One region of the Streptacidiphilus alkalitolerans genome, then DNA from elsewhere that is predicted to be linked to it. Evidence: riboswitches for the same ligand, from Rfam matches in the RefSeq annotation. Region 1 holds a riboswitch; each other region holds the start of a gene.
What was found. Region 1 has a riboswitch for cyclic di-AMP ahead of ACEZDG_RS17690 (C40 family peptidase). Riboswitches for the same ligand answer to the same signal wherever they lie in the genome.
Positions count from the first base shown of each region.

Region 2: it holds a riboswitch for cyclic di-AMP, as region 1 does, so the genes downstream of both, ACEZDG_RS34295 (glycoside hydrolase family 16 protein) here and ACEZDG_RS17690 (C40 family peptidase) in region 1, are expected to answer to the same signal.
Region 3: it holds a riboswitch for cyclic di-AMP, as region 1 does, so the genes downstream of both, ACEZDG_RS12230 (M23 family metallopeptidase) here and ACEZDG_RS17690 (C40 family peptidase) in region 1, are expected to answer to the same signal.
Region 4: it holds a riboswitch for cyclic di-AMP, as region 1 does, so the genes downstream of both, ACEZDG_RS27040 (transglycosylase family protein) here and ACEZDG_RS17690 (C40 family peptidase) in region 1, are expected to answer to the same signal.

Region 1 covers NZ_JBHEZX010000007.1:81,486-88,780, forward strand. The annotation lists gene ACEZDG_RS17675 (8-amino-7-oxononanoate synthase) at 1-683, shown strand, start outside; gene ACEZDG_RS17680 (hypothetical protein) at 658-1,485, opposite strand; gene ACEZDG_RS17685 (Gfo/Idh/MocA family protein) at 1,600-2,592, shown strand; gene ACEZDG_RS17690 (C40 family peptidase) at 2,593-3,093, opposite strand; cyclic di-AMP (ydaO/yuaA leader) riboswitch at 3,096-3,247, opposite strand; gene ACEZDG_RS17695 (urease subunit gamma) at 3,902-4,204, shown strand; gene ACEZDG_RS17700 (urease subunit beta) at 4,213-4,524, shown strand; gene ACEZDG_RS17705 (urease subunit alpha) at 4,517-6,247, shown strand; gene ACEZDG_RS17710 (urease accessory protein UreF) at 6,252-6,923, shown strand; gene ureG (urease accessory protein UreG) at 6,931-7,295, shown strand, end outside.
Region 2 covers NZ_JBHEZX010000023.1:75,652-82,946, forward strand. The annotation lists gene ACEZDG_RS34265 (methylated-DNA--[protein]-cysteine S-methyltransferase) at 1-37, opposite strand, end outside; gene ACEZDG_RS34270 (alpha/beta hydrolase) at 340-1,677, shown strand; gene ACEZDG_RS34275 (VOC family protein) at 1,756-2,127, shown strand; gene ACEZDG_RS34280 (trans-sulfuration enzyme family protein) at 2,145-3,329, opposite strand; gene ACEZDG_RS34285 (Lrp/AsnC family transcriptional regulator) at 3,391-3,909, shown strand; gene ACEZDG_RS34290 (DinB family protein) at 3,936-4,472, opposite strand; cyclic di-AMP (ydaO/yuaA leader) riboswitch at 4,700-4,875, shown strand; gene ACEZDG_RS34295 (glycoside hydrolase family 16 protein) at 4,879-6,048, shown strand; gene ACEZDG_RS34300 (FAD-dependent monooxygenase) at 6,123-7,295, shown strand, end outside.
Region 3 covers NZ_JBHEZX010000005.1:18,496-25,790, forward strand. The annotation lists gene ACEZDG_RS12220 (hypothetical protein) at 1-879, shown strand, start outside; gene ACEZDG_RS12225 (hypothetical protein) at 914-1,216, shown strand; gene ACEZDG_RS12230 (M23 family metallopeptidase) at 1,318-2,181, opposite strand; cyclic di-AMP (ydaO/yuaA leader) riboswitch at 2,194-2,330, opposite strand; gene ACEZDG_RS12235 (thioredoxin family protein) at 2,435-3,031, opposite strand; gene ACEZDG_RS12240 (undecaprenyl-diphosphate phosphatase) at 3,166-4,095, opposite strand; gene ACEZDG_RS12245 (MFS transporter) at 4,262-5,548, opposite strand; gene ACEZDG_RS12250 (MarR family winged helix-turn-helix transcriptional regulator) at 5,649-6,185, shown strand; gene ACEZDG_RS12255 (ABC transporter substrate-binding protein) at 6,270-7,226, opposite strand.
Region 4 covers NZ_JBHEZX010000013.1:217,179-224,473, reverse strand. The annotation lists gene ACEZDG_RS27055 (winged helix-turn-helix domain-containing protein) at 1-676, shown strand, start outside; gene ACEZDG_RS27050 (HAD family hydrolase) at 704-1,438, shown strand; gene ACEZDG_RS27045 (phosphotransferase family protein) at 1,505-2,707, shown strand; cyclic di-AMP (ydaO/yuaA leader) riboswitch at 2,830-2,981, shown strand; gene ACEZDG_RS27040 (transglycosylase family protein) at 2,985-3,722, shown strand; gene eno (phosphopyruvate hydratase) at 3,898-5,187, shown strand; gene ACEZDG_RS27030 (FtsB family cell division protein) at 5,290-5,709, shown strand; gene ACEZDG_RS27025 (DUF501 domain-containing protein) at 5,724-6,287, shown strand; gene ACEZDG_RS27020 (Ppx/GppA phosphatase family protein) at 6,290-7,222, shown strand.

The sequences.
Region 1 (7,295 bases):
TGGCGGCCCGCCCCGAGCGCCGCGCGCTGCTGGTCACCGACTCGGTGTTCTCGGTGGACGGTGACGCCGCCCCGCTCGCCGCCCATGCCGCCGCCTGCCGGGACCACGGCGCGGCGCTGCTGGTCGACGACGCGCACGGGCTGGGCGTGCTCGGCCCCGGCGGCAGCGGCGCGCTTGCCGCGGCCGGTCTGGCCGGAGCGCCGGACGTGGTGGCGACGGTGACCCTGTCCAAGTCGCTGGGCTCGCAGGGCGGCGCGGTGCTGGGCCCGCGCCGGGTGATCGAGCACCTGGTGCAGGCCGCCCGCACCTTCATCTTCGACACCGGCCTGGCCCCCGCGTCGGTCGGCGCCGCGCTGGGCGCGCTGCGGCTGCTCCGGGAGGAACCGGAACGCGCCGAGCGGGCCCGCCAGGTCGCCCGGGAACTGTCCTCGCGGCTGGCCGCGGCCGGCCTCGACGTCTCGGTACCGGACGCGGCCGTGGTGTCGGTCCGGGTGCACAGCCCGGAGGCGGCGCTGGCCTGGGCCGCCGCCTGCCGCGAACGGGGGCTGCTGGTCGGCTGCTTCCGCCCGCCGTCGGTCCCCGACCGCTGGTCCCGGCTGCGGCTGACCGCCCGGGCCGACCTCACGGACGATCAGATCGCCCGCGCGGTGCGGCTGATCACCGGGACCGCACCCGCACGGTGAACGTCGCCGTGTGCTGCTGACCCTCCGTCCGGAACTGGACGAACACCCGCCAGGCGCCCGGTTCGGGGAAGCGGCCCCGGAACTCGGCGGTGGGCCCGCCGGCCATCGCCAGCGCGGGGGTGAGCGGGGTGAACGGCGCCAGCGCGAGATCGCCGTCCCTGACCGCGGTCAGCTGGGCGTAGCCGCCGTCCAGCGGTTCCAGCTGCACGGCCGGCCGGGTCACCGTCAGCCGCAGCAGCGCGGGCCGGCCGGCCACCGGCCGTCCGCCGAGCCGCAGCGTCAGCCCGTCCACCGAGGCGGTGGCCGACACCGGGTCCAGCGGGCTGGTCTCCCCGGGGCCCGGGACGGTCAGGGTGCGGCTCAGCAGCAGCCTGGACCCCGGGCCGCCGTCCGGTGCGAACGCCACATAGATCCGCCACAGGCCGGGGTCCAGCTCGCCGAGCCGCGCGCTCCACACTCCCTCGCCCAGGTTGGCCGGGACGGTGCGGCGCAGCCCGGTGAGGTCCGAGCGGACGGCGTAGACCCGGGCGCTGTCGTCGCCGCCCAGGAAGGAGGTCACCGCGCTGCCGTCCGGGGCGAGCACCTGGAACCGGTAGTCGACCGCGCGCACCGCCGTCGGCTCAGGGGTGGCCGACACCAGCCAGTAGCCGCCGGCGGACGCGGAAAGCCCGGTGGTCGGCGCCGCGGCGGACAGGACCGCGGCGGCCGGGGGCATGTCCTGGGACGGGGACCGGGCGGCGTCGGGCGGCGCGGCGCAGCCGGCCAGCAGTAGCCCGGCGGCGGCTGCGAGGACTGTACGCACGACGACGCGATGAAAGACAGACATGCCCTGCTAACGCCGCACCCTGCGGAGACGGCACGGACCCGCCGCCCCCGCGCCTTCACGTCGCTCACCCGGGGGTGATGGGATGGGCCCATGACTCAGAAGATCCGATGGGGCATCCTCGCCACCGGCGGCATCGCCGCCGACTTCACCCAGGACCTGCAGCTGCTGCCCGACGCGGAGGTCGTCGCGGTCGGCTCACGCAGCCAGGAGTCCGCACAGGCGTTCGCCGACCGCTTCGGGATCGCCCGCGCCCACGGCAGCTGGGCCGAGCTCGCCGCCGACGACGGCGTGGACATCATCTACGTCGCCACCCCGCACCACGCCCACTACGAGGCCACGGCGCTCTGCCTGGAGGCGGGCAGGGCCGTCCTCTGCGAGAAGCCGTTCACCCTGGACGCCGCCAGCTCCCGCGCGCTGACCGAGCTGGCCCGCAAGAACGGCGCCTTTCTGATGGAGGGCATGTGGATGCGCTGCAACCCGGCCATCAGGAAGCTGCTCGACCTGGTCGCCGAAGGCGCCATCGGCGAGGTCGGCACGGTCCACGCCGACTTCGCCTTCCCCGGCGACTTCGCGCCCACGCACCGGCTGCGCGACCCCGCGCTGGGCGGGGGAGCGCTGCTGGACCTGGGCGTCTACCCGGTCTCCTTCGCCCATCTGCTGCTCGGCAGCCCGTCCACGGTGTCCGCCTGGGCCTCGCTGACCCCGGAGGGCGTGGACGCCAACACCGCGCTGCTGCTCGGCTACGACTCCGGCGCCCTGGCCACGCTCAGCTGCGGCATCACCTCGGCCACGCCGGGCCGCGCCTTCGTCGGCGGCTCGGCGGGCCGGATCGAGGTGCCGCCGCTGTTCCTGCGCCCGGACTCGTTCAGCCTCTACCGGGGCACCGGTGACGACGTGGAGCCGGAGGTCTTCCGGATCCCCTACACCGGGATCGGCTTTGTGCACGAGGCCGAGGAGGCCATGCGCTGCCTGCGCGAGGGCCTGGTGGAGAGCCCGCTGATGCGCTGGCAGGACACGGTCGAGGTGATGGAGATCCTGGACACCGCCCGGGCGCAGATCGGGGTGGTCTACCCGGGGGAGTGATCAGATGCGGCCGTAGTAGACCGACTTGGTCCAGATCTTCTCCAGCTTGACGTACGAACCGGTGTGCGGAGCGTGCCAGATCTTGCCGCCGCCGGCGTAGATGCCGACGTGGTAGACCGAGCGGCCGGAGTGGAAGAACACCAGGTCACCGGGGCGCAGGCTGGCCTTGGAGATGTGGTGGACCTTGTTGTACTGGGCCTGCGCGGTGCGCGGCAGGGTCTTGCCGGCGCGCTTGAACGAGTAGTACGTCAGCCCCGAGCAGTCGAAGCGGTTGGGGCCCGCGGACCCGTAGCGGTACGGGTCGCCGTGCTTGGATGCCGCGATGTTCAGGGCCTTGGCCTCGATCGTCGCGGCGTCCGCCGAGCCGCTGCCCAGCAGGGTGCCACCGGCCACGGCGGCCAGGGTGAGCACGGAGGTGACGCCTGCACGCCAGCGGCGGCTGTTGTTCCTGCCGGCGGTGCGGTCCTGCTTCAGGGCATGGGTGCGAACGGACGCAGTCATGCGTTTCCTTCCGGAACCGCCTACGAAAGGTCTCCCTGTCGGGTTCGGGCTCCGAAAGCTGCCCGGCCACGCACGTGGCTTCACCCCAAGGAACGGTCCAGCCGTTCCGTCCTGATTGGGTCTCCCGCTCTCGCCTGTCAGGTGTGTGTGCACCTGGCGCCCGACCGGTGGCGAGACTCGGCGTCCGGTCGGACCGCCCCGCCAGGGTGGCGAGGACTTTTGCTGTTCGGCGGACAGTATTGCCAGTTTTTTATGGGATCTTCACGTCCGAACGGCCTTTTGTGACTCTTGTCACCCGAGGTTTCCCAGCGTGTCCAGAGGCGAACACTGCGCGTTCGGAGGAATGAATTCCGGGTATTTACAAGAGGGTTGAGCAATTTCACACCAGCTTTGGGAATAGCCTCTGACCTGCGCACTTCCGGTGATCATGGCTGATTTACCGATCCTCGATCCGGTCATTTATGGCATCAGAAGATCACTCGTCCGAGTGATCTTCGGGAAATGACGACGCCTCACATTCGGGCCTCCATGAGGCTGTTCCGACAAACGGAATGCGTTCGGCGTGTCGCGGCTCCCGGCCCCTTCGCCCCTGCCGGAGGCCCGGTTCGGTCCGCTAACGTGACCGCACACGATCTCCACCCCCGGGCGCGGATCGGACCTGACGGCGGCGGGCAGTGCGGCCCGTGTGCGACGCCGTCCACGTCCGGTACCCCCGCCGCGCGCCGGAGGGCCACCCGCGGCACGACGGCGTGCCCGCGTCCTCTCCCCAGGCCGCCGCGGCATGGGACGCGCCCCGAGGTGCTCGCCGATGAGACTCACCCCGCACGAGCAGGAACGCCTGCTCATCCATGTGGCCGCCGACGTCGCCAGGGCCCGCCGCGAGCGCGGCCTGCGGCTGAACCACCCCGAGGCGGTGGCCCTGCTCACCGTCCACATCCTCGAGGGAGCCAGGGACGGGCGCACCGTCGCCGAGCTGATGGCCTCCGGGCGCACCGTGCTGACCCGCGCGGACGTGATGGAGGGGATCCCGGAGATGATCCCCGACGTCCAGGTCGAGGCCACCTTCCCGGACGGCACCAAGCTGGTCACCGTGCACGAGCCGATCGCATGACCGCCCCCCTGGTCCCCGGCGAGATCCTGCTCGGCTCCGGCGACATCGCGCTGAACCCGAACCGCCCGATCACCGTCCTCGCCGTGGTCAACGCCGCCGACCGGCCGATCCAGGTGGGCTCGCACTACCACTTCGCCGAGGCCAACCCCGGTCTGGAGTTCGACCGGGCCGCCGCCCGCGGGCAGCGCCTCAACATTCCGGCCGGCACCGCCGTCCGCTTCGAGCCCGGCATCCCGGCCGAGGTCGAGCTGATCCCGCTGGGCGGTCGCCGCGAGGTGTTCGGCCTGCGCGGCGAGACGAAGGGAAGCCTCGATGACTGACCCCGCCCTCCGACTCTCCCGCCGGCGCTACGCCGACCTCTTCGGCCCCACCGCCGGGGACCGGATCCGGCTGGCCGACACCGACCTGCTGATCGAGATCGAGCAGGACCTCAGCGCCGGCGGCGACGAGGCGGTGTTCGGCGGCGGCAAGGTCATCCGCGAGTCCATGGGCCAGTCCCGCGCCTCCCGCGCCGAGGGCACCCCGGACACCGTGATCACCGGCGCCACGGTGCTGGACCACTGGGGCGTCATCAAGGCCGACATCGGCATCCGCGACGGCCGGATCACCGCCCTCGGCAAGGCCGGCAACCCGGAGACCATGGACGGGGTGCACCCCGACCTGGTGATCGGCCCGGAGACCGAGGTGATCTCCGGCAACGGCAGGATCCTCACCGCCGGGGCGATCGACGCCCACGTCCACCTGATCTGCCCGCAGATCTTCGAGGAGGCCCTCGCCTCCGGCATCACCACCATCCTCGGCGGCGGCACCGGACCCGCCGAGGGCACCAAGGCCACCACCATCACCCCCGGCAGCTGGCACCTGGCCCGGATGTTCGCCGCCGCCGAGCACTACCCGGTCAACTTCGGCCTGCTCGGCAAGGGCAACACCGTCAACACCGACTCGATGAGGGCGCAGCTCCGGGCGGGCGCCCTGGGCTTCAAGATCCACGAGGACTGGGGCGCCACCCCCGCCGCCATCGACGCCTGCCTCAACGTCTGCGAGGAGTCCGGCGCCCAACTGGCGATCCACACCGACACCCTGAACGAAGCGGGATTCGTCGGCGACACCCTCGCCGCCATCGCCGGACGCGGCGTCCACGCGTACCACACCGAGGGGGCCGGCGGCGGGCACGCCCCCGACATCATCACCGTGGTCTCCCAGCTCAACATCCTCCCCAGCTCGACCAACCCCACCCGTCCGCACACCCGCAACACCGTGGACGAGCACCTGGACATGCTGATGGTCTGTCACCACCTCAGCCCCAACGTCCCCGAGGACCTGGCCTTCGCCGAATCCCGGATCCGCCCCTCGACCATCGCCGCCGAGGACTTCCTGCACGACATGGGCGCCATCTCGATCATCAGCTCGGACTCCCAGGCGATGGGCCGGGTCGGCGAGGTGATCATGCGCACCTGGCAGACCGCCCACGTGATGAAGCGCCGCCGCGGCGCGCTCCCCGGCGACGGTCGCGCCGACAACCTCCGCGCACGTCGCTATGTCGCCAAATACACCATCAACCCCGCCGTCGCCCAAGGCCTGAGCAACGACATCGGCTCGGTCGAAAAAGGCAAACTCGCCGACCTGGTCCTCTGGAACCCGGCCTTCTTCGGCGTCAAACCCGATCTGGTGATCAAGGGCGGCCAGATCGCCTGGGCCCAGATGGGCGACGCCAACGCCTCCATCCCCACCCCCCAACCCGTGCTGCCCCGCCCGATGTTCGGCGCCATCGGCCGGGCCCCCTCCGCCAACTCCCTCAACTTCGTCACCCAGTCCGCCCTGGACGACAACCTGGCCGACCGCCTGGCCGACCTCGGCATCAGCAAAACCTTCACCGCCATCAGCAACACCCGCGGCGTCACCAAGGACCACCTGCACGAGAACACCGCCCGCCCCCAGGTCACCGTCGAACCCGACACCTTCACCGTGCGGATCGACGGCGAGGTGGTCGACCCCCAACCCGCCGCCGAACTCCCCATGGCCCAGCGCTACTTCCTGTTCTGAGGCACTGATGAACCCCGCCCTACTGGTCCTGGCCGACGGCCGCTTCCCGGCCGGCGGCCACGCCCACTCCGGTGGCGCCGAAGCCGCCGTCAAGGCGGGCCGGATCCACGACACCGCCACGCTCCAGGCGTTCTGCCTGGGCCGGCTGCACACCGCAGGGCTCACCGCCGCCGCGCTCGCCGCGGCGGCGGCCGGCGGCCTCGACCCGCTGCGCGCCGACGCCGCCGCCGACGCGCGGATCCCCTCCCCGGCCCTGCGCGCCACCTCCCGCCGCCTCGGCCGCCAGCTGATCCGCGCGGCCCGCACCGTCTGGCCCGACCCCGCCCTCGACCGCCTCGCCACCGACCGCCCCCGCGGCGCCCACCAGCCCGTCGTCCTCGGCCTCACCGCAGCCGCCGCCGGACTCGTCCCCGCCGACGCCGCCTCGGCCGCCGCCTACGAGAGCGTCTCGGGCCCGGTCACCGCCTGCGTGCGGCTGCTCGGCCTCGACCCCTTCCAGGCCACCGCCGTCCTGGCCCGCCTCGCCGAACCCCTCGCCGAGGTCACCGCCCGCGCCGTCCACGCCGCCACCGAGGCGCACACCGACATCGACGCCCTCCCCGCCGCGTCCGCGCCGCTGCTCGACCTCTACGCCGAACAGCACGCCGCCTGGACCATGCGCCTCTTCGCCTCCTAGGAGCCCCATGCACCGCGACCACGACCTCCCCGCCCCGCTGCCCGGCGCCGAGCCCCTCGGCAGCGACGGCAACCGCCGCGCCCTGCGGATCGGCCTCGGCGGCCCCGTCGGCTCCGGCAAGACCGCCACCGTCGCCGCCCTCTGCCGGGAACTGCGCGACGAACTCTCCCTCGCCGTCGTCACCAACGACATCTACACCACCGAGGACGCCGAGTTCCTCCTCCGCAACGCCGTGCTGCCGCCCGAGCGGATCACCGCCGTGGAGACCGGCTGCTGCCCGCACACCGCCATCCGCGACGACATCTCCGCCAACCTGGAAGCCGTCGAGGACCTGGAACACCAGCTGGGCCCGCTCGACCTGGTCCTGGTCGA
Region 2 (7,295 bases), on a different contig from region 1:
CCAGCACGGTGTCGACAAGCGCGTGGCGTGTGTACATGATCCCGGTCCTCTCTGCGTCCCGCATCGTAGCTCTCACCAGGTAGACGCGCGGCGCCCGGAAAATGTGAGGTCCTGGTACCGGTCCTCGGTCGTCGGATTCCCCTCCGCATCCTCGCAGACGCGGTTCCCGGACACGCCGACGGCCGTCGCCCGGCCCGGGGGTGGGGTCAACCTCACCCCCGGGCCGGGGGCCACCACCCTCGTCCGGGGCCGGCGCGGCGGGAGAACCTGGAGGGGGGCGTCCGCAGGGGCGGACGATCCGACCGGCACCAGAGGACACCAGAGGAAGGGCCCTCCCACATGAGCAGCCGCACCCTGACACCCCGTCACAGCCGCCGTTGGGCCGCGCGGGCCGCCGCCGTCGGCCTGGTCGCCGCGATGGCGGCGACGGCCGTTCCCGCGGTCTCGTTCGGCGCCCCGGCGGCGGGCGGCGGGCCCCACAGCACGCCGGTGCGCGGTCTGACCCTGCCGAAACCGACCGGGCCGCACCAGGTCGGCATCGTCGACCTGCATCTGGTCGACGCCGCCAGGCCGAACCCGTGGACGGCGTCGCCGGCCTACCGGGAGCTGATGGCCAGCGTCTACTACCCGGCCCGGGACACTGCCGGCCGGACCCGCGCCGCGCAGTTCCCGGCCGGTACCGCCGCCGCCTTCGACCAGTTGAACGCGGGTGAACTCGGCCTGCCGAGCGGCCTGGTCGACTGGGCCTCCACCCGTACCTGGGCCTACCGGGAGGCGCCCGCCGCCACCGCGCCGCGCGGCGGGTTCCCGGTGCTGCTCTTCTCGCCCGGCGCGGGCGACCCGCGGGGCTGGGACAGCACCGTGGCCGAGGACCTGGCCAGCCGCGGCTTCGTGGTGGTGACCATCGACCCCACCTACGACGCCTCGGGCGTCGAGTTCCCCGGCGGGCGGGTCGAGACGAGCGTGCTGCCGCAGTTGTTCGCCCAGGCGCAGCAGGACGGCACCGTCGGCGACCTGCTGCGGAAGGTGGTGTCCGTGCGCGCCGACGACGCGACCTCGGTGCTGGACGCGCTCGGCCGGATCGCCGCAGGACACGCCCCGGCCGGCGCCGCCCTGCCGGCCGGACTGGCCGGGTCGCTGGACCTGGGCCGGGTCGGCATGTACGGCCAGTCCGCGGGCGGCTCGACCGCCGCGCAGGCGATGTACCAGGACCGCCGGATCAAGGCCGGGATCGACCTGGACGGCATCCTGGAGTACGCGGGCGAGCCCACCCCCGGCGCACCGCTGATGTCCTCGGCCGCGAACGGGATCGACCGGCCGTTCCTGCTGATGGGCAGTCAGAGCGCGGACGGCGAGAGCCTCGCCTCCGACCCGTCCTGGCGTGCCTTCTACGACCACGAGCGGGGCTGGGTGCGGGACGTGACCATGGCCGGCTCGCGCCATGTCTCCTACACCGATGCCGAGAGCCTGGTCCCGCAACTGGCGCGGGCGCTGGGCCCGACGGTCCTGCCTCCGAGCACCGTCACCGACGACGTCGGCACCATCCGTCCGGCGCGGGCCGTCAGCCTGGAGGAGACCTATGTCGCGGCCTTCTTCGACCGCTGGCTGCGCGGCGGCCACGACCCGATTCTTGACGGAACCTCACCTACTTACCCCGAGATGCTCTTCCAGCACTGACGTCGGTTCAGCGGTTGCCATGCTGGAGCGGGAGCGACCCCGAACCCTGACCCCCGCCCACTGACCTCGGAGCGAACCGTGGCCCCTGTCATCGCACTCGCCTGCATCGTCATCGACTGCCAGGACCCGGCGCGGGTGGCCGCGTTCTACCGGGACGCGTCCGGCGGCGAGATCACCCACAGCGACGACGACTCGGCCTGGGTCACCATGTCGGGAACGACCTGGGTCTTCCGCAGAGTCGACGGCTACCGGCCGCCGACCTGGCCCTCGTCGAAAGTGCCGTTGCGGGTCCACATGGACTTCTTCGTGGACGACCTGGAGGCGGCCGAGAAGCAGTTGCAGGCCTACGGGGCCACCACGCCCGAGCACCAGCCGAAGGACCGGGCCCTGGGCCTGCTGGTGATGCTCGACCCGGCCGGCCACCCGTTCTGCCTCGCCACCCGCAGCTGACCCGAGCCGGACCGGACCTACCCGGCGGCGGCGTTCCCGGCCTGGTCGAGCGCCTGATCGAGCGCCTGGTCGAGATCGCTCCAGAGGTCGTCCGGTGCCTCCAGGCCGACGGACAGGCGCAGGAGCCGGTCGCTGATCCCGCAGGCCCTGCGCTGCTCGGGGTCCACGATCTGGTGGCTGATCGAGGCGGGGTGCTGGATCAGCGTGTCGACGCTGCCCAGGCTGACCGCCGGGGTGATCAGCCGCACCGCGGAGATGACCCGGTGCGGATCCCCGTCGACCTCGAACGCGACCAGCGCGCCGCCGGACGCCATCTGGTCGGAAGGGCGGCCCTGCTGGTGGCCCGGGTAGTGCACCGCCCGCACGCCCGGGTGCTCGCGCAGCCGGTCGGCCAGGACGGCGGCGGTGGCACTGGCCGCGCCGATCCGCAGCGGCAGCGTGGACAGGCCGCGCAGCAGCAGGTAGCCGGCCAGCGGGTGCAGCACCCCGCCGGTGGCGAAGCGGATCCGGCGCAGCAGGGCGGCCTGCTCGTCCCCGCAGGCGATCACGCCGCCCATCACGTCGCCGTGGCCGCCGAGGAACTTGGTGGCGCTGTGCAGCACCATGGCGGCGCCCTGGCGGGCGGGCTGCTGCAGCACCGGGGTGGCGAAGGTGTTGTCGACCAGCAGCGGCACGTCCCCGGCCTGGGCGGCGATATCGGCCAGGTCGACCTCGGCCAAGGTGGGGTTGGCGGGGGTCTCCACGAAGACCAGGCCGGTGTCGGGGCGCAGCGCCCGGCGGACGCCTTCCGGGTCGGCCCAGCTGACCTCCGTGCCCAGCAGCCCGGAGCCGAGCAGGTGGTCGGTGGTCCCGTAGAGCGGGCGGATGGCCACCACGTGCCGCCGTCCGCCGCTGAGCACGGCCAGCAGCGCGGCGCTGATCGCGGCCATCCCGCTGGCGAAGGAGACCGCCGCGGGCAGTCCCTCCAGATCGGCCAGAGCGCGTTCAAAGCGTTCGACGGTCGGATTGGAGACGCGGCCGTAGACCGGCAGTCCGCCGTCCCACTCCCCCGAGCCGAAGCCGTCGAGGCGCAGCGCCTCGGCCCTGCTGTCCCGGGAGGGGTAGGTGGTGGACAGGTCGATCGGCGCGGCATGGACGCCGAGATCGGCCAGGTCCTCACGGCCGGCGTGGACGGCCCGGGTACGGATGTCAGCGGGTTTCATGCCCATAGGTTCGAGCAATGTTCAGTGGCGCCACAACGCTTTCGATTATTATTCTGGCTCCATGGGAAACATCGAACTGGATACGGTTGATCTTGAGATCCTGCGGGTGATGCAGAACGATGCCCGGATCAGCAACAAGGACCTCGCCGCCGTGGTCGGCGTCGCCGCGTCGACCTGTCTGGACCGGGTGGCGCGGCTGCGCACCTCCGGAGTGATCACCGGGCAGCGGATCCAGGTCGACGCCGCCAAGCTCGGCCGCCCGCTGGAGGCGTTCCTGTACATCCAGGTCCGCCCGCACCGCCGCCCGCTGGTCGAGCCGTTCGTCGACCACCTGCTGGCCCAGCCCGAGGTGCGCGCGGTCTACCACCTCACCGGGCCCGACGACTTCCTGGCCCATGTGGCCACCGACACCAGCCAGGGCCTGCAGCGGCTGGTGCTGGACCAGCTGACCGTGCGCGACGAGGTGGTCCGGGTGCTCACCAACCTCGTCTTCCAGCACTGGCCCGGCGGCCCACTGCTCCCACCCGGAGCCACCGGGACCGCCGGGACCGCCGGGAACAACGGGAGCACCGGGCGCTGAAGCCCAGGTCCGGCGGCCCCGGGGGCCTACTTCCTCGCCCCGGCGGCGATCAGACCGAAGGCGGTGGCTCCGTCGAGGGACTCGCGGAGGATGTCGGCGTGGCCGGCGTGGCGGGCGGTCTCCTCCACCAGGTGCAGCAGGATCCAGCGGGCCGAGCGCCGCGAATCCGCGGGGAACCAGGGGGCCTCCGGCAGCGGGACGGTCAGGTCCAGGTCGGGCAGGGCGGTGATGATCTCGGTCGTCTCGGCGGCCACCGCGTCGGAGAAGGCCAGCACGTCGTCCACGGTCTCGCCCTCCACCAGCCGGAAGGAGTCGCCCCAGTTCGACTCGTCCCGCTTCAGCAGGGTGGGGCGCCCGGCCAGGGTGCACCTGACCCAGCTGCTCTCCATCTCCGCGCAGTGCTTCACCAGCCCGGCCACCGACAGCGCGCTGACCGTCGGAGCGGCTGCGGCCTCGGCCTCGGTCAGACCCGCCAACGCCCGCCGCAGCGCACCGCGCTGGGCCTCCACGAACTGCAGCAGGGCGTCGCGCTCATCGGTCTCTGCGGCTACCAGCGTGGGCATGGGGACCACCTTCCTCCTCGCTGCGCCCGACCCGTGCGGTCGATCGCGTGGTGCTCACGCTAGCCAGGAAATAGGTCTGTTTCGCTCCTAATCGGCCGTGGCGCGCGGTCCTGCTCCCTCGCTGTGAGTCCGCGCACATTCCGTTGTTCGATTCCCGTAAGCATGTCTAGCCTGCAGGTTCCGCCGTGGGCGGAGCCTGCCGCCGGGACGCCGAGTCCTGTCCACTCGTCGGCGGGACACCGAGCTCCAGTACGGACAGGAGCGGGGGAACCAGGTCAGTTGCCGAGTCCGCGCCCGAACGGGCGTGCGGGTCTCGGCTCGGGGTGAAGCCGCTCCCACCGGGCGGCCGGGCTACCTCAGTCCGAACCCGACAGCTCACCTCGCAGGCGTGACGAGGAACCCTGCCATGTCTCCTTGGATCACCCCCGCGCGCTTCGCCGCGATAGCCGGTGCCGCCGCCGTGGCCGCCGTCCCGCTGGTCGCCGTCCCGGCCCAGGCCGCCACCAGCGTCAGTCAGGACCGGCTCACCCCCAGCTCGATGACCGCCGGCGTCGCCGCCACGGCCTCGCTCACGGTCCACTCCAGCTCCTGCTTCACGGCCAGGACGCTCGGCGTGGGCGTCCGCGACGCGTCCGGCGCCAACCTCGACTTCCCCGGCTCCCGGAGCAACGTCCGGATCTGCCCGGGCGCGGTCTCCCTGACCACCGGCAGCCGGACGCTGCCGGCCGGCAGCTACACCGAGTTCGGCTTCTGGCAGGACAGCAGGGGCGGCTGGCACAACCTGCCCACCCGCACGCTGACGGTGGCTCCCGCCGCGGCCACCGGCCCCAGCACACCGACCCCGACGCCCACACCCAGCGCGCCGTCCTCGGCCCCGCCGGCCTCGCCCGTCCCCGGCACCTCGCTGGCCTGGTCGGACGAGTTCAACAGCCCGATCGCCTGGGGCTCGCGCTGGGTCGGCAGCACCAGCAGCGCGTTCCAGTACGGGAACCACAACCCCAACGACAACAAGCTCGACTGGCTCGACCCGAACGCGGTCCAGGTCGCCAACGGCGTCGCCACCTTCACCGCCGCCCCCTCCGCGCACACCCTGGAGAACGGCAAGCAGGCGTGGACCACCGGCCAGCTCACCACCGAGGGCTCGACCGAGGGCTTCCAGGTCAGGACCGGCGACTACGCCGAGGCCCGGGTCCAGCTGCCGACCGGTTCCGGCGCCTGGCCCGCACTGTGGACCTGGAAGAACGGCAACGGGGAGATCGACTCCTTCGAGTACCACCCCGACAACCCCAACCTGCTGGAACTGACCAACCACGTCAACGCCGCGCACGACTACTACACCGACGCCAAGGCCGTCGGCCCCGGCGACTGGGTGACCATCGGCACGTACTACGGCGCGAAGTCGGTGGACTGGTACGTCAACGGCACCAAGGTCTACTCGGACGGCACCGGCGTCGGCGCCGACTGGTCGGCCTACCTGAACCTGAGCCTGTCGGTCAGCGCCGGCCAGTACCACCCCGGCCCCTCCGGGACCGCCCCGATCACCTTCGCCGCCGACTATCTGCGGGTCTACCGCTGAGCCTTCCCCCACCGCTCAGCTGCTACGGTGTGAAATCGTTCGACTACACCGAGCTACTGAACCATGGGAAAGACATGCGCATCGTCTGCGCTGGTGGCGGGCCCGCCAGCCTGTACTTCTCGATCCTGATGAAGCGGTCCGACCCGGGCCACGACATCACCGTCCTCGAACGGAACCCGGCCGGGTCCACCTACGGGTGGGGCGTGACCTACTGGGGCGATCTGCTCGACCGGCTGCGGGACGGCGATCCCGCGACCGCGCGGGCGATCAGCGAGAACTCGGTGCGCTGGACCGACGGCGTGGCGCACGTCCGGGAGCAGTCCACGACGCACCCCAGCGACGAGGGCTTCGGCATCGGCCGGCAGCGCCTGCTCGACATCCTGGTCGAGCGGGCGACCGACCTGGGCGTCCGGGTCGAGTTCGGCCGGGAGATCACCGACCGCGGCCAGCTCCCGGACGCGGAGCTGGTCGTGGCCGGCGACGGCCTGCACAGCCGGCTCCGGCAGCAGTACCCGGACCGCTTCGGGACCGAGGTCGCGACCGGCCGGAACAAGTTCATCTGGCTGGGCACCAGCAGGGCCTTCGAATCCTTCACCTTCGCCTTCGCCGAGTCGGAGCACGGCTGGATCTGGTTCTACGGCTACCGCTTCAGCAGCGACCGCAGCACCTGCATCGTGGAGTGCTCCCCGGAGACCTGGGCCGGGCTGGGCTTCGACCGGCTGGACGAGAGCGGGACCATGGCGCTGCTGGAGCGGATCTTCGCCCGGCAGCTGGACGGCCACCCGCTGATCAGCAGGCCGGACGGCGGCGGAAGCGCCTCCTGGCTCAGCTTCCGGACGCTGACCAACGCCAGCTGGCACCACGACGGCATCGTGCTGATCGGCGACGCCGCCCACACCACCCACTACTCCGTCGGCGCCGGCACCACACTGGCCCTGGAGGACGCCGTCAGCCTGGCCGGGGCGGTGCGGCGGCACCCCGCGCTCCCGGCCGCGCTGGCCGCCTACGAGGCGGAGCGGAAGTTCGCCATCCTCTCCACCCAGAGCGCGGCCCGCTACAGCGCCCAGTGGTACGAGAACATCCCCCGCTACATGCACCTGAAGCCCCCTCAGCTGTTCTCGCTGCTCGGCCAGCGGCACTCACCGCTGCTGCCCTACGTTCCGCCGCAGATGTACTACTGGGTCAACCAGGCCGCCGAGGAGTTCACCCCGCTGCGGAAGCTGCGGAAGTGGGCGGGGCCCAAGGTG
Region 3 (7,295 bases), on a different contig from region 1:
GCCAGCGGCCTGCTGGCCTGGCTGCCGCGCCGGCTCGCGGTGCAGTCCCCGCTGCCGGACGCGCTGGCCGGGCTGCCGCCGCTGCGCGCGGGCGGCCGGACCAGCGGGCCGATCGAGAGCAGCCCCGAGATCGACGGCGTCCAGCCGGGGTCGCTGCTGGTGGACCACCACGAGGAGGAGGTCCACGAGGAGCGCGCCCGCGCCGAGGAGCTGCAGGAGGTACGCCGCTGGCTGCGGGCCGCGGAGGAGCGCGAGTCCCAGCTCGCGGCCGAGTACGACGAGCAGTACAGCGAGCTGCGCGAGGCCAGGACCCAGGTCCGCTCGCTGCGCGGACGCCTGGCCGAGGCCGACGGCGACGCCGCGCCGCGGACGCTGCCGGACAGCCTGCGGGTCGACCCGGTCTCCTTCGCCGAACTGGTCGAGCGGCTGGACGAGTTCCCGCTGCTGGCCTTCACCGGCGACCACCGCCTCGCCAAGGAGCTGGACGACCAGACCGACCACCCCACCTGGGTAAGGATGGCCTGGGACGCCCTGCTGGCGCTGCAGGACTACGCCGAGGCCGCGGTGCACGGCGAGTCGGGCGGCGACTTCCGCAGATGGTGCGAGAACACCCCCGCCGACTGCCATGTCTTCCCGCCCCGCAAGGTGATCCGCGACGAGTCCCGGACGGTGCGCACCAACGGCAAGTGGAAGGGCGAGCGCGAGCTGCCGGTCCCGGTCGAGGTGAACCCGGCCGGCAAGGTCTTCATGGGCGCCCACCTGCGGATAGGGGGCGGCGGCACCGCGCCGCGGCTGCACTACCACGACGACTGCTCGGGAACCGGGCGGATCTACATCGGCTACATCGGCCTGCACCTGCACAACACCAGAACCAACTGAGACCCAGTACCGACTGAGACAAGGACACACTTCCATGGCACGGATCCCCTCCTCCCTGGTCGCGGCCGGCGGCCTGGTCGGCGGCTTCGGCATCGCCCGGGCGACGAAGCGGCGCGAACTCGGCGGCCTCGCCCTGCTCGGGGCGGGCGCGGTGGCGGCGACCCAGTGGAAGCGGGCCGCGGGACCGGCCACAGCGGTCGCGCTGACCGGCCTGTACGCGGCGGCGTTCGCGGGCTCGCACCCGCTGGCGAAGAAGCTGGGCGCCTGGCCCTCGGTGGCCGTGGTGTCCTCCGGGGTGGCGCTGGCCTCCTGGGCGGCGGTCGACCGCCGGGGCTGAGCCCGGACATACCGAAGGTCCCGCTGTCGGGGGGGTGTCAGCGGGACCCTCGGTGTTCAGGGGGGCGGCCGACCCTCAGTCGGCCCAATCGCGAACCGGCCTCAGAGGGCGAGGCCGTGCCCGGCCAGCCAGGTCGAGGGGTCGACCGGCTCGCCGCCGGTCGGCCGCACCTCCAGGTGCAGGTGCGGAGCGGTGACGTTGCTGCCGGTCGCGCCGACCCGGCCGATCGGCTGACCCGCCGTCACCGCGCCCGCGCCCGCGCCGATCGCGGAGAGGTGGCAGTACCAGAGCTCGGTGCCGTCGGCCAGGGTCTGCACCACCCGGTAGCCGTACGCGCCGGCCCAACCCGCCGAGGTGATGCTGCCGTCGCCGATCGCCACCACCGGGGTGCCGGTGGGGGCGGCGAAGTCCTGACCGGTGTGCAGATGCGCCCAGAAGGAGTCGGACTGGCCGAAGCCCGCCCCGGGGACCGAACCGGCGACGGGGGCCACCAGGGTGCCGAGCCGCGGCCCGACCGCCTGCGCTGCCGCCGCCGCTTCGGCGTGGGCCCGCTCGGCCTGCGCCTGCTGCGCCCACAACTGCTCCTGAGCCGCCCGGGTCCGGGCCGCCTGGTCGGCCGCCGCACGGGCCTGGTCCTCCGCCGCGATCTGCTGCGCCCTGGCGTGCTTGGCCGCCGCCAGCTGCGCCGCCTGGCGCCGCGCGGCGTCCTCGGCGGTGGCCCGCTGCTGGACCGCCTGGGTCTGGATCCGCTCGGTGAGCGCGAGACCGGGGTCGGTCGCGGGTGCCGCGACGGACTCGTCCTGGTCGTGCTCCTGGGCCAGCAGCAGGGTGCCGCCCCTCGCGGAGCTGTCCACCGCCTGTGCGGGCACCGCGGCGAAGCCGGTGGCTCCGACGGCGGCCATGGCCGCGAACCCGAGGACGGCCGTGGACTGTACGGGTGCCCAAGTGGGCTGGTGCGACGCCACGTTCGGCGTACTCCTTTCCTTCCCTCTCGCCGACCGGGTTAGCTGACGGGTTCGGAGAGGAAGGTCCCCTACAGCCAGACCTCGGCTGATTCACCCCAGAGTTACGTGGTTCCCCGGTTCCCAGAAACAGGATTAGGCGATCGCAGTGCGACGCCGTCCGTCGAACGGCTGAACTTCGCCCCGCGTTATAGAAAGGTAATCCTAGTGACGGTTGAATCCAAGAGATTCCGGGGGTGCAGTTGGGGACGGAGCGTCAGTTCCCGGGGTACAGCCAGTCCACCAGCAGGTTCGCCACCTGGTCGGAGCTGAGGCTCCTGGCGTCGGCGAACTGCTCGGCGCCCGCCGGACGGCTCGGGGTGCCGTCCGCGCCGAGCAGCACCAGCGCCGGGATGCCGCTGCCGGGCAGGCTCACATAGCGGCCGGCCAGGTCCATGTTGCGGTCGTAGTGCCCGACGTCGATCGTCACCGTGTGGTAGTTGCGGGCCAGGATCAGGTGCACGCCGGGGTTCCGCACCAGGGCGGTCAGCGCCTGGCAGTCCTGGCACCAGGCCGAGCCGAAGTCCAGCAGCACCGGCCGCCCGTCGGCGTGCGAGGCGGCCTGGGCGGCGGCGATGTCCGCCGCGGCGTCGGCGCCGGGGTCGTAGCCGTCGGGGACGGCGGCCGGGGTGACCGCCGGCAGCGGCAGGAAGGGCCGGGCCAGGCCGAGGGAGTCGTTGGAGACCGATCCGGACCGGCCCGAGGACTGCCCGCGCACGGCCGTGCCGCGGACCTCGACGCAGCCGCTGAGCAGGAGCAGCAGCGTCAGGGCGACCGCCGCGGACAGTGCGGCCGTTGGCCCTCGACCGGTCATCAGCCGCGCCTCTTCTCGCCCGGGTACGTTCAGAACGTTCAGACGATCATTCGAGCAGAGGAACCGCCCAGCTCCCGGTACACGCGCCGCTCGACCACCCGTACGAGGGACACCGGCGGCGCTGCGCGCGGCGTTCAGGCCAGGGTCAGGTACGCCAGGCTGCCGAGGCCGCCGACGAAGCAGTAGATCGCGAACGGGGTCAGCGTCCTGGTCTCGAAGTACTTGGTCAGGAAGCGCACCGCGATGTACCCGGCCACGAACGCGGCCACCGCCCCGGCCAGCACCTGGCCGCGGATGCCGTCGCCCTCGTGCCCCATCAGCGAGGGCACCTTGAGCAGGGCCGCCGCGCCGATCACCGGGGTGGCCAGCAGGAAGGCGAAGCGGGCCGAGTCCTCGTGCCGCATGCCCTTGAAGATCCCGGTGCTGATGGTCACTCCGGAGCGGCTGATGCCGGGCAGCAGGGCCAGGATCTGGGCCGCGCCGATGACCAGGGCCTGCCCCCAGCGGAGCTTGGTGATCCGGCGGTCGGACAGCACGTCCGGGTGCACCTCCTCGTCACCGGCGAGCGGGACGACCGGGTCGTCCCCGGCCCGGCGCCGCCCGGTGCCGCCGCGGCGCAGCCGCTCGGCCACGTAGAGCACCACACCGTTGAGGGTGAGGAAGATCGCGGCCGGGATCGGCTTGCCCAGGGACTCCCGGAACACCTTGTCCAGCGCGAGGCCGGCGATGCCGACCGGGATGGTCGCCACGATCAGCAGCCAGGCCAGCTTCTCCTCCACGGTCTCGATCCGCCGGTGCCGGATCGAGCTGAACAGGCCGGATATCACCCGGACCCAGTCCCGCCAGAAGTAGACGACCAGCGCCAGCGCGGTGGCCAGGTGCAGCCCGATCAGCACGTTCAGGTACGGGGAGTCGGCGGCGGAGACGTTGAGGTCCGCCTTCCAGTGCCCGCCGAGCAGGGCCGGCACCAGGATGCTGTGGCCGAGGCTGGAGACCGGGAACAGTTCGGTGACGCCCTGGAGCAGACCGACGCCGATCGCTTCTGGGTAGGTGAGGACGGACATCTGCGGCCTTCGGCAGGGGGATCGAATCGCTGGGCAGTCAGAAAGTACTACAGCGTTGTAGTCCCTCAACCCCCGTGCGGCTCTTGTTCACCACCCAGCCGCCCGCTGTTCACCGGCAGGCCGGTCGGGCCGGGGCGCCGGGAACCGGGCCGCCGGCCCGGGCCGGTCAGGCCGCGAGCCGGGGCTCCAGCGTGTCCGCGGGCCTGGAACCGGCCACCACCCGCTGCCGCCGCACCGCGTTGTCCTGCGGGCCGGTCAGCTGCTTCCGCAGCCGCAGCGCCAGCACCACGATCAGCACCGTCGAGCCGGCCATCACCAGCAGGTACGCGGGCGAGAGCCCGGCCCCGACCAGCAGCACGCCGGCCGCCGGGCCCATCGCCACGGCGACCTGCTTCACCAGCGAGAACGCCGCGTTGTAGCTGCCCAGCAGCTGCGCCGGGGCCAGGTCGGCGATGATCGGGCCGAGGGTCGGCGCGAGCAGCGCCTCGCCGACGCCGAACAGCATGTAGACGGAGAGCATCGCCGCGGTCGCCACGGTCCCGTTGGAGACCAGGCCGGCCACGGCCGCCGCGGTCCAGGCGCCGAGCCAGACCAGCCCGGTGGCCGCGATCGCGGTGCTGCGGCGGCGGCGCGCGGTGATCCGCACGACGATCATCTGCAGCGCCACGATGGCCAGGGTGTTCACCCCGAGCGCCAGGCCGAGCACGGACGGCGAGGTGCCGACCACGTCGGTGGCGTAGGCGGCGACGCCGGACTCGAACTGGCCGTAGCAGGTGAAGAAGATCAGCCCGGCCAGCACGCAGATCCGGATCATGGCCTTGTCGGCGAGCAGGGTGCGGAAGTCCGAGCGCGGACCGCCCGCGGCCGGGGCAGCGGAGGCGGTCGCGTCGGTCGGCGCCGCCGGGATCCGGACGCTGCCGGTCACCGCCGCCAGTACCAGGAACATCAGCGCCTCGATGGTGAACAGCAGCGTCAGGCTGGTCGGACGGCTGACGTCGACGATCTGGCCGCCGATCATCGCCCCGATCCCCATCCCCAGGTTGACCAGGGTGAACTGCAGCGCGAAGGCATGCGCCCTGGTCGCCGCGGTGGAGCAGCGGACGATCATCGTGGCCAGGGCCGGCTGGACCACCGCGACGCCCGCGCCGAACAGGAAGGCGGACATCAGGATGTGGCCGGTGCCGGTGGCGTGCCCGAAGGCCAGCGCCCCGAGCGAGGCGGTCACCGCCCCGGCGACCAGCACCGGACGGGGCCCGTAGCGGTCGATCCCGCGCCCGGCCAGCGGCAGCGCGACCAGGGCGGCGAGGGCGAACAGGGTGAACACCAGCCAGGCGGTCATCGAGCCGAGCCCGCGCACCTCGTTCACGTACACGAACATGTAGGGGACGGTGAAGCCGCTGCCGAACGCGCTGAGTGCGTTGCCGATCTGAACCTGCCGAATTGTGCGCGCCATGCTGCACCGCCCCTCTACTGCCTCTGCCGTCTTCTGTTTCCTTTGAAAGAGTACACTACTAAAGTCTTCGGGGCGAAACGATTGTGAGACACTGAGGGGTATGAGTACCGAGCTGCAGATCGACGAACAGGTCGCGGCGTACCAGCGTGAGTTCCCCATGGTCGACCCGCAGGTCGAGACCATCGTCTCGACGCTGTCCCGGCTCGCCCGGCGGATGACCGTCGCCTACGGGCGGCAGCTCAACGAGCTGGGCATCAGCTCGGCCGACTGGGAGGTGCTCAAGGCCCTGATCGTGGCCGGCAGCCCCTACCGGCTCGGCCCCGGCGAGCTCGCCAGGCGGCTCGGCCTGACCCCGGCCGCGATGACCCACCGGGTGGACCGGATGGCGGCGGCGGAGCTGGTCACCCGCACCAGGGACGAGAGCAACCGGGTCCGGGTGAACATCGAGCTCACCCGGCTCGGCCGGGAGAAGTGGCTGGAGTCGATGCGGATGGCGGCGGTGTTCGAGGAGGACCTGCTGCGGGACGCCTCCACTGAGGAGCGCGCGGTGCTCGCCGGCCAGCTCGGACGGATGCTGCGCCGGGTCGAGGAGCACCAGCCGGACGCCCTGGGCCGCTGCGACGACCTGGACGCCTGAACCGGACATCAAAAAGGGCCGCCCACCGCATCGCGCGGTGGGCGGCCCTTCGTCGTGCTTCGGACCCGGACGGGTCCGGACGGGTCAGCCCAGGCCGACCGACTGCAGCCAGGCGGTGGCCGCCGCGGCCGGGTCGGTGCCGTTGCCGATCTTGGTGTCCAGGTCCAGCAGGGTCGGCGTGTCCAGCTTGGCCGAGACCGCGTTGAGCGCGTCGATGCCGGCCTGGGACAGGGCGCCCTTCTGGGCCACCGGGATCACGTTCTGGTAGCCGAAGAGGCCCTTGTCGTCCTGCAGGGTGATCCACTTCTTGGCGCTGATGGTGCTGTCGGTGGTGAAGATGTCGCCCACCTGGATGCTGTTCTTGCCCAGCGCGCCCTCGGTGAGCGGGCCGCCCGCGTCCAGCGCCTTGAAGCTCTTGAAGGTCAGGCCGTAGACGGACTTCAGCCCGACCAGGCCCTCCTTGCGGGTCTGGAACTCGGGGGCCGCACCGAGCACCAGGTCACCGGCGATCTTCGACAGGTCGGAGATCTTCGAGGACGCGGTCAGGTTGTACTTGGCCGCCGTCTCCGCGTTGACCGTCAGCGAGTCCTTGTCCTCGGCCGGGGACGGGTTGAGCAGGGTCAGGTTGCTGGCCAGCTTGGCGGACAGCTGGGTGTCGGTGTCGTCCGTGGAGGTCGGCACCGCGGCCTGGTCCAGGAACGCCAGCAGGGCGCCGTTGTACTCCGGCATCACCGTGATGGTGCCGTTCTTCAGCAGGCCGTAGCTGATCTCGCGGCTGCCGATCTGGTACTTGTAGCTGACCGTGACGCCCTTGGCCTTGAGGGCCCCGCCGTAGATGTCGGCGAGCAGGGTGCTCTCGGGGAAGTTGTTGCCGCCAATGACCACCGGGCCACCGGCCGTGGCCGAGGCCTTGGGGGCGGCGGCGAGGGGGTTGCTGCCGCTGGTCTTCGTGGAGGAAGAGCAGGCGGCCATCGAGACAGCCGCAGCAGAGGCGATGAGGGCGGCGGCTATGCGACGGCCGTTGGTACCGGTGGAGGTCATGTTCCATTCCGAAGGTGAGAAGGAGCGTGGTGCGGTGCGCGGGCTTGACGGCGTAGCTGGCAGAACTCA
Region 4 (7,295 bases), on a different contig from region 1:
GGGGGGCGGCCCTGTGGCCGAAAGAGCCGACAGGCTGAAACCGGCCTTCAAGGGTCTGGGCGACTACCTGAAGGGGGCGTTCAAGGAGAAGGACGTCACCATCGACTTCTTCGGCTTCACGGCGGAGACCCTCTCCATGGTCCTCAAGGAGCGTCTCTTCGAACTGCGTCTCGCCGACAGCGGCAGCCAACCCGCGTCGCTCACCATTCGGCTGCTCCTGCCGGCGATGGGCACTCACCTCGCCCTGCCGCGATCGATCGAGGACCCGGCCGACGAGCGCCCGTTGGACCGGCTCCGGGAGTTGACTGCCCGACTCGTCGGAGACCTCAGGGTCTCCCTGCGCGACGCTGCCGGCCGTCAGCTGATCGAGAAGGCCGACCTTCAGGTGCGCACCGTGCGGATGACCCCGCAGGTGAAGCTGTACATCATCAACAGGACTGTGGCGTTGATGAGTTGGTACGAGATCCAGCGGAACACGGTGGATGTTCCGGCATCGGACGACAGTGGTGCGGTCGAGCACCTGCCCATCCACGACCTGATGGGAGTCGACGCTCTCCTCATCCCGCAGCTGCCGGCCGCCGTGCCCCTGGCCCAGCAGTGGTTCGACTCCCAGTGGGACGCCTCGCCGGATGATTCGGCGCCGGACGGCGCCGGCGGCGGGGACGCACTGGCCTGAAGCCGGAGTTGCGCGGACACTCGTGAGGTGACTCCCGGCCCTGCTTCCGAGCTGTTCCAAGGCGCGACCCATGTGCTGTTCGACTTCGACGGTCCCTTGGTGGACCTCTTCGCCGGGCACGGGGCCCCTGGAATAGCCGCCACCCTGCTTGAGAAGATCAGGGCCGAGGTGGAGCTCGCGGGGACGGAGTTCCCCGATGCCACCGACCCCCATCGCATCGTGGCCGAGTTGCACGGCGTTCTGACCCGTTGCCTCCTGCTCTCCGACGAGCAGGCGTCGCGACTTGTCGACATCGCCCAGCGCGCACTCGTCGCGGAGGAGCGGATCGCCGCCAAGTCCGCCGCGGTCACCGCGGGCGCGGCGGCTCTGGTCGACGAACTCCGGCGGCTCGGCTGCGGCCTGGCCATTACCAGCAACAACTCCGCCGAAGCCATCCATGACTTTCTGGCGGGGCGGTCCGGAGACGGATTCAGAGAGGCATTCGGACGTCATGTCTACGGGCGAGCCCCCGAGCCGTACCTCATGAAGCCGCATCCGTCCTGCGTGCGCCTCGCGCTGGCGGGTCTGGGCTGCACGGCAGAGAGCCGGATTCTGATGATCGGCGACTCGGCGTCCGACTTCAAGGCGGCCACAGCGGCGGAGTTGGGCATTCAGTTTGTCGGCTATGCCCCCAATCGCCGAAAAATAGATCTGCTGCGCGCCTCCGGAGTCGACCATCTGGTCGAAAGCCTGCATGACTTGCTGCGGGGTAGGAGTTTCTGAGAGAGGCGACTTTTTCGGATAAAGGAACCGTGACCATGTGTCACCGCCCGGCGTTTCCCCACTAGTGTGTTTTCAAACCTGGTCGGAGCCGCGCAGGGGAGAAACGGTCGTCCACATGCCTCGGGAGTCGCCATCAACAGGACGAGTGAATCCGCCCAGCCGGTAGCTGCCGCATATCAGCAGCTGGTCGACTCCGTGCGCTTCCGGGTCGTCTCCACAGGCGGTTTCCACAACGACAACTACCGTGTGCACCTGACCGAACAGCAGGCGCGACCGCTCGGACTCGATGCCGACACCACCCTCCTGGTGCGGGTCAGGCGCCGGAAGCCGGAGCTGGTTCGGCGGTTCTGGCCGGACGAGGCCGTGCTGCTCCGGCAGCTGGCCGCGGTGCGGGACGATCCGACGGACCAGCGCGAGATCGACGGGCCGGAGGTGCTGCACAGCAGTGAGGACGGCGCGTCCGTGCACCTCTACGTCAACGGTGCGGAGTTGGCGCAGGGCTGTCCCGACGGCGAAGCCGTCCCTGAGCACTATGTGGAGCAGATCGCCCGGTTCTTCGGCCGTCTTGTGCGCTTCGGGGAGAAGGACCTCCCGCGCCTGCCCAAGGGGTGTCCGGACAACGGGGACTCCACCGGATTCCTGCGGAGCCTGGTGGCGTTCGCCCAGGAGGAGCTCTGCGAGGGCAACCAGAAGGAGTTCGGCGAGCTGTTCAGCGCGTTGGGGGTGCCGGACGATGCCATGGCCGGCTTCGGACGCGGTCTGCCGCCGCTGGTGAGTCGGCCGTTCGCGCTGCTGCACACCGATGTCCACCGGCGGAACATCATCGTCGACGAGCACGACCAGTTGCGGTTCGTGGACTGGGAGCTGGCGGCCTTCGGTGATCCACTGCTCGATCTCAGCACGCACCTGCGCCGGATGCGCTACCCCGCCTGGCAGGAGGCGCAGGTGGTCGACGCCTGGCGGCGGGCGGTCGGCGAGGTGTCCCCCGCCCATACCGCCGGCCTCGCCCACGACCTGCCGATCTATCTGGCGTACGAGCGGGCGCAGTCCGTCTACCCCGATGTGATCCGCGCGGCGCTCAGTCTCGGCGCGCTGGCGGAGGAGCCGGCGCTGGACCGGGCCGTGTCCCGTACCCGGGCCGCGCTGCTGGCGGCGGCGGGTCCGCTCGGCCTGGCGGAGGTTCCGGACGCGGAGGGGATCCGGGGACCGCTGCTCAAATGGCACCACTCCCGCTGGTTCGAGCGTTCACTGGAACGCCGGGCCCGCTGACCGGCCTTCAGCGACCGGAGGGACTTGTGGTCATGGAGTGCCTGTGTCTAGCCTGCCGGGAACGTCCGCACGCGCGGGCGACCGCCTCGCGGGACGCCGAGTCCTGTCCAACCGGGGGGCGGAACCCACACTCGTCAGTTGGGCAGGAGCGGGGGACCCAGGTAAGTCGCCGCAGCTCACAAGGCCGCGGCTTGGGGTGAAGACGCATCAGCGTCCGGGCTACCTACCGGCCCGAACCCGACAGCTCACCTCGCAGGCGTCGGAGAGGGAAGCTGCCATGCTCTTCACCACTGCTGTCGCCGGCCGCCATCGCAAGCCGCGTACCAGCAATACCGCCCGGATCGTGGCGACCGCGGGCCTCGGCACCGCCGGGATAGCACTGCCGCTGATAGGCGCGACCAGCGCCTCCGCCGCGTCCGTGTCCACCTGGGACAAGGTCGCCAGTTGCGAGAGCGGGGGCGACTGGTCCATCAACACCGGCAACGGCTACTACGGCGGACTGCAGTTCTCCGCCTCCACCTGGGCCGGCTACGGCGGCACCTCGTACGCGTCCACCGCCGACCAGGCCAGCAAGGGCCAGCAGATCACCATCGCCGAGAAGGTGCTGGCCTCGCAGGGCCCCGGCGCCTGGCCGGTCTGCGGGCCGAGGGCGGGACTGTCCCAGGGCGGCGCGCCGGCGTCCGTCGACACCACGTCGTCCAGCAAGCCGACGGCCGCGGCCACGGCCAAGCCGAAGCACAGCAGCGGCAGCAGCACGACCACCGCGCACACCGCGAAGAAGAAGACCGCCTCCGCGCCGAAGCACGCCGCGCCCGCACCCGCGGTGCGGCAGGCGGCGGCCACGCACAAGATCGGCCACGGCGACTACACGGTCAAGCCGGGCGACACCCTGTCCGGCATCGCCGCCTCCGCGCACCTCAGCGGCGGCTGGACGGCGCTGTACCGGGAGAACAGGACCACCGTCGGCGCCAACCCGGACCTGATCTTCCCGGGTCAGCGGCTCGAAGTCGGCTGACCTGAATCCGGTCTCGGACCGCGGCCCCTGCTCGCCGGGTGAACTACTGGTGAGTAGGGGCTCCGTCAGGTGAGACAGCCGCGAGGTGCGCGCGGCCCGGCCGCCCGCTGCGGCTAGGCTCTTGGGGTAAGCACCCCGCGCGTGAGAAGTTCACCGCCTCCCCAAGGAGATGCCTGTGCCGTCCATCGACGTCGTCGTAGCCCGGGAGATCCTCGACTCACGAGGGAACCCCACGGTCGAGGTCGAGGTCGGCCTCGACGACGGCAGCACCGGGCGTGCCGCCGTTCCGTCCGGCGCCTCGACCGGTGCCTTCGAGGCCCTCGAGCTGCGTGACGGTGACAAGTCCCGTTACTTCGGCAAGGGCGTCGAGAAGGCCGTCCTCGCCGTGATCGAGCAGATCGGCCCGGAGCTGATCGGCTACGACGCGACCGAGCAGCGCCTGATCGACCAGGCCATGCTCGACCTGGACGCGACCCCGGACAAGTCCTCGCTCGGCGCCAACGCCATCCTCGGTGTCTCGCTCGCGGTGGCGCACGCCGCCTCCGAGGCCAGCGACCTGCCGCTGTTCCGCTACCTGGGCGGCCCGAACGCGCACGTCCTGCCGGTCCCGATGATGAACATCCTCAACGGCGGCTCGCACGCGGACTCCAACGTCGACATCCAGGAGTTCATGATCGCTCCGATCGGCGCGGCCTCCTTCACCGAGGCCGTCCGCTGGGGCGTCGAGGTCTACCACACCCTGAAGGGTGTGCTGAAGGAGCGCGGCCTCTCCACCGGCCTGGGCGACGAGGGCGGCTTCGCCCCGAACCTGGACAGCAACCGCGAGGCGCTCGACCTCATCGTCGAGGCCATCAAGAAGGCCGGCTACACCCCCGGCAAGGACGTCGCGCTGGCGCTGGACGTCGCCGCGTCCGAGTTCTACAAGGACGGCGCGTACGAGTTCGAGGGCAAGTCGGTCTCCGCCGCCGAGCTCACCGACTACTACGCCGAGCTGGTCGCCGCGTACCCGCTGGTCTCCATCGAGGACCCGCTGTTCGAGGACGACTGGGAGGGCTGGAAGGCGCTCACCGCCAAGCTGGGCGACAAGGTGCAGATCGTCGGTGACGACCTGTTCGTCACCAACCCGGTCCGCCTCGCCCGCGGCATCAAGGAGGGCGCGGCCAACGCGCTGCTGGTGAAGGTCAACCAGATCGGCTCGCTGACCGAGACCCTGGACGCGGTCGAGCTGGCCCAGCGCAACGGCTTCCGCTGCATGATGTCGCACCGTTCCGGTGAGACCGAGGACGTCACCATCGCCGACCTCGCCGTGGCCACCAACTGCGGCCAGATCAAGACCGGCGCCCCGGCCCGCTCCGAGCGCGTGGCCAAGTACAACCAGCTGCTGCGCATCGAGGAGATCCTCGACGAGGCCGCCGAGTACGCCGGCCGCGGCGCGTTCCCGCGCTTCCAGCCCGCCGCCGACTGACGACGCGTCGTGCTGCACCGGTGCCCCGCTGCGAACACCCTCTAGGGTGGGGCGGCGGGGCACCGGCACATCCGACCCGGCACATCAACGGGAGGCGAGTACGTGAGCAAGGCAAGCGGCAGTCGCAGGCCGCGCTTCACCGGCCGCGCCGCGGTGCTCGCGCTGGTGCTCTGCTCGCTGATCGCCGCGCTGGCGTACCCCACCCGGCAGTTCATCGCCCAGCGGGCCCAGATCGCCCAGCAGCGCGCCGCGGCGGAGCAGGCCCAGGCCCAGGTGGACGAGCTGCGCCGGGAGCGGGCCCGCTGGCAGGACCCGGCGTATGTGACGGCCCAGGCCCGCGAGCGGCTGCACTACGGCTTCCCCGGCGAGACCCCGTTCACCTCGGTGGACCCCAGCCCGAGCGTCTCCGCCTCCGCCTCGGCGCAGTCGAAGGGCCAGGCCCAGGCAGGCGCGGCGAGCCAGCCCTGGTACGACAACCTGTTCGAGTCGCTGGACGCCTCGGACGCCGCCCCCACGCACTGAAGAAAGCCCAGGACATGACCTCGCACAACTCGGCCTCCGGCGTGTCCGACGCCGACAAGGCCGCCATCGCGGCCCAGCTCGGCCGGATGCCGCGCGGCCTGCGGGCCGTCGCCCACCGCTGTCCCTGCGGCCTCCCCGACGTGGTGGAGACCTCGCCGCGACTGGAGGACGGCTCGCCGTTCCCGACGCTGTACTACCTGACCTGCCCGCGGGCCGCGTCCGCGATCGGCACGCTGGAGGCCGACGGGCTGATGAAGGAGCAGACGGCGCGGCTCGCCGAGGATCCCGAGCTGGCCGCCGGGTACCGGCGCGCCCACGAGGACTACATCGCCAAGCGGGACGCCATCGAGGTGCTGGAGGGCTTCCCCAGCGCCGGCGGCATGCCGGACCGGGTGAAGTGCCTGCACGTCCTGGTGGGCCACTCGCTGGCCGCGGGGCCCGGGGTGAACCCGCTGGGCGACGAGGCCCTGGCGAAGCTGCCGGAGTGGTGGCGCAAGGGCCCCTGCGTCTGCGCGGGCACCGAAGCCACCGCCACCGCCGACACCGACATCGACGAGGACAAGGACGACGACCAGTGAGCCTGCAGCGCGTCGCCGCGATCGACTGCGGCACCAACTCGATCCGCCTCCTGGTCGCCGACCTCGACCCGGAGACCGGTGAACTGCACGACCTGGACCGGCGGATGACCATCGTCCGGCTCGGCCAGGGCGTGGACCGGACCGGGCGGCTCGCGCCCGAGGCGCTGGAGCGCACCTTCGCCGCCTGCCGCGAGTACGCCGCCGTCATCGCCGGGCACGGCGGCGCGGAGCACGTCCGCTTCGTCGCCACCAGCGCCTCCCGGGACGCCGAGAACCGGGACGAGTTCACGGCCGGGGTCCGCGAGATCCTGGGCGTCGAGCCCGAGGTGATCAGCGGCGACGAGGAGGCCCAACTGTCCTTCACCGGGGCCACCAAGGAGCTGGGCGCGGCCGACGGCCTGACTCCTCCCTACCTGGTGTTCGACCTCGGCGGCGGCTCCACCGAGTTCGTCCTCGGCGCGGACCGGGTCGAGGCGGCGCGCTCGGTGGACATCGGCTGCGTCCGGTTGACGGAGCGTCACGGCGAGGACACCCTCTCCATGCGCGCCGACATCAAGGAGGCGCTGGACCTGGCCGCGGAGACGGTCCCGCTGACCACCGCGGCCACCCTGGTCGGCCTGGCCGGCACGGTCACCACCGTGGCGGCCGTCGCGCTGGAGCTGCCCGCCTACGACCCGGTGGCGATCCACCACTCCAGGATCCCGCTGGCCCGGGTCCGCGAGGTCACCGAGCTGCTGCTCGGCAGCACCGCGGAAGAGCGCGCGGCCATCCCGGTGATGCACCCAGGACGGGTGGACGTGATCGGCGCGGGGGCCCTGGTGCTGCTTGCGATCATGGAGCGCAGCGGTGCCCAGGAGCTGGTCGTGAGCGAGCACGACATCCTCGACGGCATCGCCTGGAGCGCCGCGCGGGACCGCCGTTCGGAAAGTTTGTGAATTTCTTCACGTGAGGTTCCCGGATCTTCTGCCGTCCTTGTGGAGGGTTCGTCCGGATTTCGGGACCGGCTGC